Ketobacter sp. MCCC 1A13808: one gene and its partners. The protein of the gene in region 1 binds, or shares a complex with, the protein of each later gene. Links are inferred from orthologs where the notes say so. Each region holds a gene or a part of one and is shown in the gene's direction. Other genes may lie near its edges.

Evidence for each region.
Region 2: the proteins of tsaD (region 1) and tsaE are in contact, whole or in part, in a crystal structure (PDB 6N9A), measured with the Thermotoga maritima proteins. The link is inferred for Ketobacter sp. MCCC 1A13808 from one-to-one orthologs. Residues at the interface, in WP_004082750.1 of Thermotoga maritima: Cys10, Asp11, Arg49, His50, Leu82, Gly84, Gly135, Gly136, Glu154, Thr155, Leu156, Asp157, Asp158, Ser159, Glu162, Asp165, Lys166, Arg169, Leu170, Tyr175, Lys213, Thr214, Leu217, Tyr218, Gln221, Arg222, Asn324; in WP_004082108.1 of Thermotoga maritima: Leu37, Gly38, Lys46, Lys57, Val59, Lys60, Ser61, Thr63, Phe64, Thr65, Leu66, Met67, Val69, Pro71, Tyr82, Arg83, Leu84, Asp86, Asp88, Phe89, Asp93, Ile128, Asp130, Glu131, Arg134.
Region 3: the proteins of tsaD (region 1) and tsaB are in contact, whole or in part, in a solved structure (PDB 4WQ4), measured with the Escherichia coli proteins. The link is inferred for Ketobacter sp. MCCC 1A13808 from one-to-one orthologs.

The regions. Positions count from the first base shown.
Region 1 is NZ_VRKW01000007.1:7,297-10,290, reverse strand. What follows is about bases 71-2,909. They hold tsaD (tRNA (adenosine(37)-N6)-threonylcarbamoyltransferase complex transferase subunit TsaD), read left to right. Parts: upstream 71-899; coding sequence 900-1,919; downstream 1,920-2,909. Other genes in these bases: folB (dihydroneopterin aldolase), read left to right, coding at 2,736-2,909; plsY (glycerol-3-phosphate 1-O-acyltransferase PlsY), read right to left, coding at 1,943-2,575; rpsU (30S ribosomal protein S21), read right to left, coding at 391-606; FT643_RS13690 (GatB/YqeY domain-containing protein), read right to left, coding at 71-280. In the rest of the region: more of FT643_RS13690, read right to left, coding at 1-70; more of folB, read left to right, coding at 2,910-2,994.
Region 2 is NZ_VRKW01000002.1:384,292-387,343, reverse strand. What follows is about bases 60-2,956. They hold tsaE (tRNA (adenosine(37)-N6)-threonylcarbamoyltransferase complex ATPase subunit type 1 TsaE), read left to right. Parts: upstream 60-1,228; coding sequence 1,229-1,684; downstream 1,685-2,956. Other genes in these bases: FT643_RS05610 (N-acetylmuramoyl-L-alanine amidase), read left to right, coding at 1,736-2,956; FT643_RS05620 (NAD(P)H-hydrate dehydratase), read left to right, coding at 60-1,127. Also shown: more of FT643_RS05620, read left to right, coding at 1-59; more of FT643_RS05610, read left to right, coding at 2,957-3,052. UniProt on the Escherichia coli protein: Required for the formation of a threonylcarbamoyl group on adenosine at position 37 (t(6)A37) in tRNAs that read codons beginning with adenine.
Region 3 is NZ_VRKW01000005.1:59,579-62,693, forward strand. What follows is about bases 66-3,025. They hold tsaB (tRNA (adenosine(37)-N6)-threonylcarbamoyltransferase complex dimerization subunit type 1 TsaB), read left to right. Parts: upstream 66-1,167; coding sequence 1,168-1,884; downstream 1,885-3,025. Other genes in these bases: FT643_RS11470 (ATP-dependent DNA helicase), read left to right, coding at 66-1,064; FT643_RS11480 (acyl-CoA thioesterase), read left to right, coding at 1,920-2,354; FT643_RS11485 (undecaprenyl-diphosphate phosphatase), read left to right, coding at 2,358-3,025. Also shown: more of FT643_RS11470, read left to right, coding at 1-65; more of FT643_RS11485, read left to right, coding at 3,026-3,115. UniProt on the Escherichia coli protein: Required for the formation of a threonylcarbamoyl group on adenosine at position 37 (t(6)A37) in tRNAs that read codons beginning with adenine.

The DNA.
Region 1 (2,994 bases):
CTTGGGGCAGGAATTCTTTCAGTACTTCGATTTCGGCCAGTTCGATCCGGGCCAGGTCGTCGCGGTTTCCTTGGGTAAACTGTTCGACAGAATCTTTGCGCTGTTTGACCATTTTATCCAATATCGCGAGTACGCGGGTGTCATCCAGCTCAATGCGTTCATCCACTTCGATTTGTTTAAGCGCCGAGGTTGCCAGGCGCAGAGTGGATAAGCGGGGTTTGTCTTTGGCGCGCATGGCATCTTTCACTGCGGCGTTCAGTTTGGCTTTTATCTCTGACATGGTGCTTTCCCTAATCTTGAATGGTCTTTTTGCTGCAAACAACAATACGCCGGAACGGGTAGGCCCGCCGGCGTATTGTGTAAGGTGTTTGCTGTGTTACTAAGTGCTTGCTAGTACAGGCGCTTGCGGCGGATCTGTTCGCGGGACACTTTTTTAGCGTGACGCTTAACGGCAGCGGCTTGCTTACGCTTACGAACCTGAGTGGGTTTTTCGTAAAACTCGCGGCGACGAACTTCAGCCAGTACACCGGCTTTTTCGCATGAACGCTTGAAGCGACGCAGTGCTACGTCGAATGGCTCGTTTTCTTTTACCTTAACGTTAGGCATTAACAAATCACCTTACTTGTGAATTCTGTTTGCTTATTAAATATAGACGCCACTGGGAGCTGACTATAAACCAATTTGTATACGAATAATCTCGTGTATGACGGAAGCTGAGAGGGGTTATCCTGGAGGCTCTGGTCATAAGGGTGCCGCATTTTAATGGCATTGATCCTGAATTGCAAAGCCTGTTATGGCTTTAATCCCGGAAATGGCCGTCGATTTCAGCCACAACTAGGGGTAAACTGCCTTTCGTCTGCAGCATTCCATTCCCTAATTGAGATAGACCGGATTAAATTTTGCGTATCCTTGGTATTGAAACTTCCTGTGATGAAACCGGCGTAGCCCTGTACGACAGTGACTGCGGAATCGTGGCTGATGCCTTATACAGCCAGATTGAGCTGCACGCAGAGTACGGTGGAGTGGTTCCGGAGCTGGCGTCGCGGGATCATGTGCGTAAATTGATTCCTTTAATAAAGGAAGTAATGGCGAAGGCCGGATCGCAGCCCGCTGACCTGGATGCTATTGCCTATACTGCCGGGCCCGGTTTGGTGGGTGCGCTAATGGTGGGCGCTTCCGTTGCCAAAAGCCTGGCCTACGCCTGGGGGATTCCGGCGCTGTCGGTGCACCACATGGAAGGCCATCTGTTGGCGCCGCTGTTGGAAGATCCAGCCCCCCAGGCGCCGTTTGTTGCGTTACTGGTGAGCGGCGGGCATACCCAGTTGGTGAATGTGGCGTCCATTGGCCAGTATCAGATTCTGGGTGAATCGCTGGATGACGCCGCCGGCGAAGCATTCGATAAAACCGCTAAGATGCTGGGTTTGGGCTACCCCGGCGGTCCCAACGTGGCCAAAGCCGCGCAGCAGGGCAATGCGTCGCGGTTTCGGTTTCCCCGTCCCATGGTGGACCGGCCCGGGTTGGATTTCAGTTTTAGCGGGTTGAAAACCTTCACCTTGAACACCCGTAACAAGTGCGCTGAAGCGGACGCCGGTTTGACCCCGGAGGACGTGGCTGATATCGCCTGGGCATTTCAGGATGCGGTGGTTGATACCCTGACGATTAAGTGTAAGCGCGCCCTGAAACAAACCGGCAGCAAGCAATTGGTGGTGGCCGGAGGCGTCAGTGCTAATTTGTTGCTACGGGAAAAGCTGGCTGACATGGTCGCGAAGCTGGGGGCGCAGGTGTTTTATCCTCAATTGCGTTTTTGCACGGATAATGGCGCGATGATCGCGTTCGCGGGTTATCAACGCATGCTGGCCGGGCAGGAAGCGGACCTGAAAGTGAAGGTGAGGGCGCGCTGGCCTATGACTGAGCTATAAAGCCCGCTGCTTATCAGCCTGATTCAGTGCGTTTTATCAATCGGGTTTTGAAGGGGGGCGGGGCTCGCCGGGGTTCCGAATCGCTGCTCCTGCCCTTTGAACAATTGCATGATGTTGTGCCGGTGGCGAAACAGCAGCATTAATGAAAGCACCAGGACCGGATGAAACAATTCCGGCTTTAGCAGCAACACGATTATGGGTGCCAATAGGAAGCTGGTGACGGAAGCCATTGAGCTAATACGGGTGCTGGCAGCCACCAATAGCCAAATTCCGATGACTACCAGGGTGGAGGGCCAATGCAGGAAAACCATGACGCCCAGGGCGGTAGCGACACCTTTACCCCCGCGAAAATCGAAATAGACCGGATACAGATGGCCGAGAAAGGCGCAGAAGCCACAAAATGCGGCAATACTTTCCGGTGCTCCAACCTGGCGGGCAACCCAAACCGGAACCATCCCTTTTGCCACATCGCCTGATAACGTGATCGCCGCCGCGAACTTGTTGCCGACCCGCAGCACGTTGGTTGCGCCGGGGTTGTGTGACCCGGTTGAGCGCGGATCTGGAAAGCCAAATAGGCGACAGACCAGGATAGCGCTGGATACAGAGCCCAACAGGTATGAAAATACCCAAAGAACGATGGCGAGATGGCTTTCCAAAACAGGCTCCGGAGAGTTCGTAATTGTTCGATTGTTTCATTAGTGAATGTGTTGGGCAAGGGTTGGGGCGACAAATGGTGACGGCGTTCGCCGGACAACATTGTAACCGGCGCCGGGTCTTGGTAGATTCCACCGGACATCCATTATTTAGGCTGCTGTCATGGGCATCGTGTTTGTTCGGGAACTGAAAATCCAAACTGTAATAGGTATTTTCGACTGGGAGCGAGCCATCAGGCAGACCGTGGTGCTGGACCTTGAAATGGCGTCGGATATCGCTAAAGCAGGGCGGAATGACAATATTGATGATGCGCTGAATTATAAGTCGGTGTCGGATCGGATTACGGCGTTTGTGGAAGCAAGCCAATTCCAACTGGTGGAAACCATGGCAGAAAAAATAGCGGCTCTGGTCATGGACGAGT
Region 2 (3,052 bases), on another replicon or contig:
TGTTGGGCACGGGTCTGACCGGATCTGTGCGCGAACTTTACGCGCAGGCGATCGTGGCTATGAATGACAGCGCTTGCCCGATTCTGGCCGTTGATATTCCCTCTGGTCTGTGTGCCGATACGGGAACCTGCCTGGGCTCAACTGCAAAAGCGCAAGCCACCGTTACCTTTATTGCGATGAAGCAAGGTCTGTTAACAGGGCAGGCGCCAGATTATGTGGGTAGCTTGCTGTTCGCCGGGTTGGAGGTGCCCGACGAGGTGCTGCAACAGGTGGCACCCTCCGCCACCTTGCTCAGTAGCCGCGATGTTGAACGCTGGTTACCGCCGCGCTCACGGCTGGCTCATAAAGGCCAGAACGGTCATGTGCTGGTAATAGGGGGAGATAAAGGCATGGGGGGCGCAGTGGCGATGGCCGCCGAAGCGGCGGGCAGGGTTGGCGCTGGGTTGATTTCCGTGGTGACCCGCCCCCAGCATATTTCCCCGATACTGGCGCGACGTCCTGAGTGTATGGTGATCGGCGTGGACGAGGGTGAGGATATTGCCCTTTATTTGGAAAAAGCCGACGTGATTGTGATTGGTCCCGGCATTGGCCAGCAGCCTTGGGGGCAGCAGTTGTTGCGTCAGGCCTTGGCCACCGATAAGCCTCTGGTGCTGGACGCGGATGGGCTAAACCTATTGGCCAGCTGGCACCAGCAAGCGGACGTGATGAGCCAGCGCGTGAATTGGGTGTTAACACCGCATCCTGGGGAAGCGGCACGCCTGTTGGGCAGCTCGGTTGAAGATTTGATGAAAAACCGTTTCGATGCGGTATCAAGCCTGCAGCAGAAATACAGCGCCGCCGTGGTGCTGAAAGGCGCGGGCAGTCTGATAGCGTCACCGCAAGGCGACGTCTCTGTCAGCAATAGCGGTAATCCCGGCATGGCGAGCGGAGGTATGGGGGATGTGTTGAGTGGGGTGATCGGTGGTTTGATAGCCCAGGGGTTAGCGTTGGGTGACGCAGCGGCTTGCGGAGTTTGGGTGCACGGCGCGGCAGCAGACCGGGCTACCGAGCAAACCGGTCAGCGCGGGTTATTGGCAACCGATTTAATGCCACATCTGCGCAGATTGGTGAATCAGGCTGGACGATAGGGGGCAAAAGCGAGCACAATATCCGGCTGCCGAACTTTTCGCCTAACTGGCTATCCCATTTAGTCGAATAGCAAACGAGATGTTTGAGGATGCCCCCTCCCATGATCCTGGATCTGAACAACGAAGCCGACACCCTTGCCCTGGGTAAGCGCCTTGCGCAGGTATTGCGCCAGGGCGGTGTGATCTATCTGCATGGGGATCTGGGGGCAGGCAAGACGACGTTGAGCCGCGGCATTATCCAGGCTCTGGGCCATTCAGGTGCGGTTAAGAGTCCCACCTATACTCTGGTTGAACCATACCAACTGGGCGAATTGACGGTGTTTCATTTCGATCTTTACCGCCTGGAAGATCCGGAAGAGTTGGAGTACATCGGTATCCGGGAATACTTTGACGGCGACGCGATTTGTCTGGTGGAGTGGCCGCAAAGGGGTGGCGCGGGCATCCCCCCGGCGGACCTGAACATCAACCTGATAATGGTCGGAAAGGCACGTCGTGCGGAGCTGGGTTTTGGCACCGCGAGGGGGCAAAGTTTGTTAGGCGAATTAACGAAAATTTGACCAAACGGAAAAAAAAGCCTAAAAAGTGAAATGGGAAAGTAGTTGAAGCTCATGAGGTTAGAGAACAAATTGAACGGGGTATCTAAGAATCTGTTGCAAGCAGCGGTTGTGCTTTGGTTTGTCATCACGGCACCCTGGGCTGCGGCAGCCGAGAAAATCAGCAGCGTACGGGTCTGGAACGCGCCGGACAACACCCGCGTGGTGTTCGATCTGTCCGGTCCGGTCAAGCACCAGTTATTTACCCTGGAAAACCCCAATCGTGTGGTGATTGATATTGCCGGTGCGCAGAAAACCAATGCCCTGGATCTGGTGGAAATAAAAGGCGGGCCATTGGTGAATGTACGCAGTGCGCCACAGGGGAACGGGACGTTGCGGGTGGTGCTGGATCTTGACCGCAAGCTGAATCCGAAAAGCTTTTTGCTCAAGCCGGGCGACCAATATGGCAATCGTCTCGTGATTGACCTGGAAAGCCTTTCCGGCAGAGTGGCGGGCAATTCGGCCGCAGGTAAACCTCAAGCGGCAGCCAAACCCAAACCAACGGTTACTAAATCCTACAGTGGCATTTCCGGTGGCCGCGATATTGTGGTGGCCATTGATGCTGGCCACGGCGGTGAGGACCCCGGCGCGATCGGTGCGAAAGGAACCCGTGAAAAGGACGTTGTGCTACAAATCGCCAGGCGTCTATATAACGTGTTGCAGGCTGAGAAGGGAATTAAGCCGGTGCTGATCCGGAACGGAGATTACTTTTTGCCACTGGCCGCCCGGCGTGATACGGCGCGTAAAAAATACAACTCGGATCTGTTTGTGTCGATACATGCAGATGCCTTCAGTAACCGTAACGCCAAAGGGGCGTCGGTTTTTGCTTTGTCACGCAGCGGAGCAACCAGTACCCTGGCTCGCGTGTTAGCCGAAAAAGAAAACCAGTCCGATGCGATCGGTGGTGTCAATATCGACAATGCGGATGTCATGGTCACCTCGGTTATTTATGATTTGGCAATGGAAGGCAGTATGGAGCACAGCATCAAAGTGGGTTCGCTGGTATTGCGTGAGATGGGTTCCGTTACCCGGCTCCATAAACCCCATCTGGAGCAAGCCGGATTTGCGGTGTTGAAGTCGCCGGACATTCCATCGATTCTGGTGGAAACCGGCTTTATATCAAACCCGGCCGAAGAAAATAACCTGCGTTCCAAAGATCACCAGGTGAAGCTCTCTCGTGCCATCAGTCGCGGTATTATCGCCTATTTCGATCAACACCCCCCTCCCGGTACTTATATCGCAATGCGCAAACAACATTTGCAGGCGACCAGGCACCGCATCACATCAGGTGAAACCCTATCCACCATTGCGGTGCGATACAGGGTCAATCTT
Region 3 (3,115 bases), on another replicon or contig:
GGGTTTGGCAACAAATTGAAACCCAATTGTCGCCGGCCTTCGAGAGCCAGGATTTGTTGGCGGTGTCCTCACGCAGTGTGCAACCTCTGCTTGATATCATGCGGCCCCTACAACAGTACCTGGAACACATTCAGGGGTCTGTGGCCAATATCAAAGAGTACCTCGCCCAACTCACTTTGTGGGTATCGATGCTAAGCCGTACCATTGAAGAGTCTGGTTTGCTCTATTGCGAGCGCTCAGGAAACTGGATGCGGGTATTGGCGGCACGATTAAATACACCTTTCACAGGGTTGCGAACATCTCATATCAGCTGGGTGTTTCTGTCCGCGACCCTGGCAGTGGGCGATAAATTTGATTTCGTAAAGCGGTCGCTTATGTTGCCGGAGATGGATGAGTACCGGTTTAAGGGCGCCATGGATTATCGCAAACAGGCCCGGCTTTGGGTGCCGGAATCGTTGCCGGATCCTGCAAATGAGCACTTCTATTCTGCCTGGACAGATACCTTGCTGGAGCTGGCCACTCAAGTGCAAGGTGGCATGTTGTTGTTGTTCTCAAGCCATAAGGCGTTGCAGGTTTGCGCTGAGCTGCTGCGGGGTAGAACCGAGCGGACCATCCTGGTGTACGAACCGGAATCCAACCGGCAGCAATTGTTGCAGCAATTCCGACAGGATCAGAATAGCCTGTTGTTGGCGACCGGAAGCTTCTGGGAGGGAATCGATATTCAGGGGCCTGCGTTGCGATGCGTGGCAATTGATAAGCTACCTTTTTCACCACCGGATGATTTGATGAATTTGGCGTGGCGGCATATGGCCCGCCAGCAGCAGCGTCATTGGTTTAATGATTTCGCCGTGCCCCAGGCCATTACGCGTCTGCGCCAGGGAGTAGGGCGTTTGCTGCGGGCACCGGACGATGATGGGCTGGTGGTGGTGGGGGATCGTCGGCTGTTGCGTAAAGCCTACGGAGGCCGCTTCCTTGCTGCGTTACCGGATATGGCCAGAGTGGAATCCTTAGCAGAAGCGATAGCGTTTCTCGAAGCGCACCAGATTAATGGCGTAAATACCTAATCAGGGTTTTTCAGCTATGTCGAAACCTGAGATAATGCGCAGCTTCTGAATCAGTCGACGAATTTTTGATTCTTCCATGCCACAAGCCAGGACCCAGATCAATATGCATAACACGACGCAGGCTGCCGAAGGCTCAATATTGGCTATTGATACTTCGTCAGACGCGTGCTCGGTCGCATTGAGTTACGGGTCTGAAACACGCCACCGCTATACTGATGAACCACGCAAGCATGCAGAGTGGGTGTTGCCGATGGTGGACGGGCTGCTTAGCGATGCAGGGATCAGCCTGAAACAACTGGATGCCATAGCGTTTGCGCGGGGCCCCGGCTCGTTCACCGGTCTGCGTATTGCCGCTGGTGTGGTGCAAGGGTTGGCATTGGGCGCTGATCTGCCGGTAGTGCCGATTTCAACTCTCGCCGTATTGGCGCATCAGGGCTATCGGGTGCATGGCTGGAAATCCATCATGGCAGCGCTGGATGCCCGTATGGGGGAGGTGTATTGGGGATGTTTTCACGTATCCGGGTTCGGTGACGTCATTGCAGTGGGCGAGGAACAGGTTTGTGTGCCGCACCAGGTGCAACCGGGTACCTTGGCAGTGCCTGCTTATGGTGTGGGTGGCGGCTGGATCTATCAGCAACAAATAGAGTCAACCGGTAGCCTGCCTGTGAAGACCGATGCCGCGATGTTACCGCACGCAACGGATCTTTTATGTCTGGCTCAAACGCAATGGCGGCAAGGTCATACGGTAGACGCGACGCAGGTGGTGCCGGTTTACCTGCGTAATAATGTGGCCGCAAAGCCGATGCCACCAGGAAAATAACAGGACAATGTATGAAACCATCTGACATCGACGGCCTGAGCTGGGATTATGGAACGCCCACCTATGTGCGCGAAATCGAAGTGAAAGATGAACATATCGATATTATGGGGCATACCAATAACGTGGTGTACGTGAGCTGGCTCGAAGAAGCCGCTTGGGGGCACTCACAAGCGTTAGGCCTGAACTGGGAAAAATACACCGAGCTCAACAGGGCAATGGTGGCACATCGCCATGAGGTGGATTATCTGGCCGCTACCTTTTGCGGTGACCGTCTGGTGATGGGTACCTGGATCATGGAAAACGACAAAAAACTGTCGCTGGTTCGCCGCTATCAGCTGGTTCGGCCTGCGGATGGAGTGACGGTATTGCGCGGTTATACTAAATGGGTGTGTGTTGCTATAGATTCAGGTAAACCCAAGCGAATGCCTGCTGAGTTTGCCAACGGTTATATCATTACTGCAAAGGAATAACGAATGGACAATGTATTTCAAGCACTGGTGCTTGCTGTTATCCAAGGCTTGACGGAGTTTCTTCCCGTTTCCAGTTCTGCTCATCTGATTCTGCCTTCCCAGATTCTGGGGTGGCCTGACCAGGGGCAGGCATTCGACGTAGCTGTGCATCTGGGCACGCTGCTTGCGGTGGTCGTTTATTTTTATGTGGATCTTAAGCGGATGGTGGTGGGCAGTTGGGATTCGGTCACCAGTCGCAAAATGAATCAGGATATGCATCTCGCGTTAGCGGTGGGAATCGCAACTGTGCCGGCGGTGATTTTTGGTGGTCTATTCAGTGATTTTATTGAAGATCACCTGCGCTCCAGTTTCGTTATAGCTTGTACGACGGTGTTTTTTGGATTGTTATTGTGGGCATCGGATAAAGCGGGCAAAGGTGAATTAAGCGTCGAAAAGATCACCTGGAATTTTGCGTTTCTCATTGGTTGTGCGCAAGCTCTGGCTTTGATTCCAGGAACCTCCCGCAGTGGCATAACAATCACAGCGGCACTGTTCCTCGGCTTTAGCCGGGTAGCGTCTGCGCGATTTTCCATGTTGTTGTCGATCCCGATAATTGTGGCCGCCGGCTCCCTGGAAACCGTAAAGCTGGCGGGCGGTCATAGCCCGGTGCCCTGGGATATTATGGCCCTGGGTGTCGTTGCTTCTGCGGTAAGCGCTTTTTTGTGTATCCACGTTTTTATGAGGTTGGTGGAAAGTATTGGCATGCTGCCGTTCGTAATTTA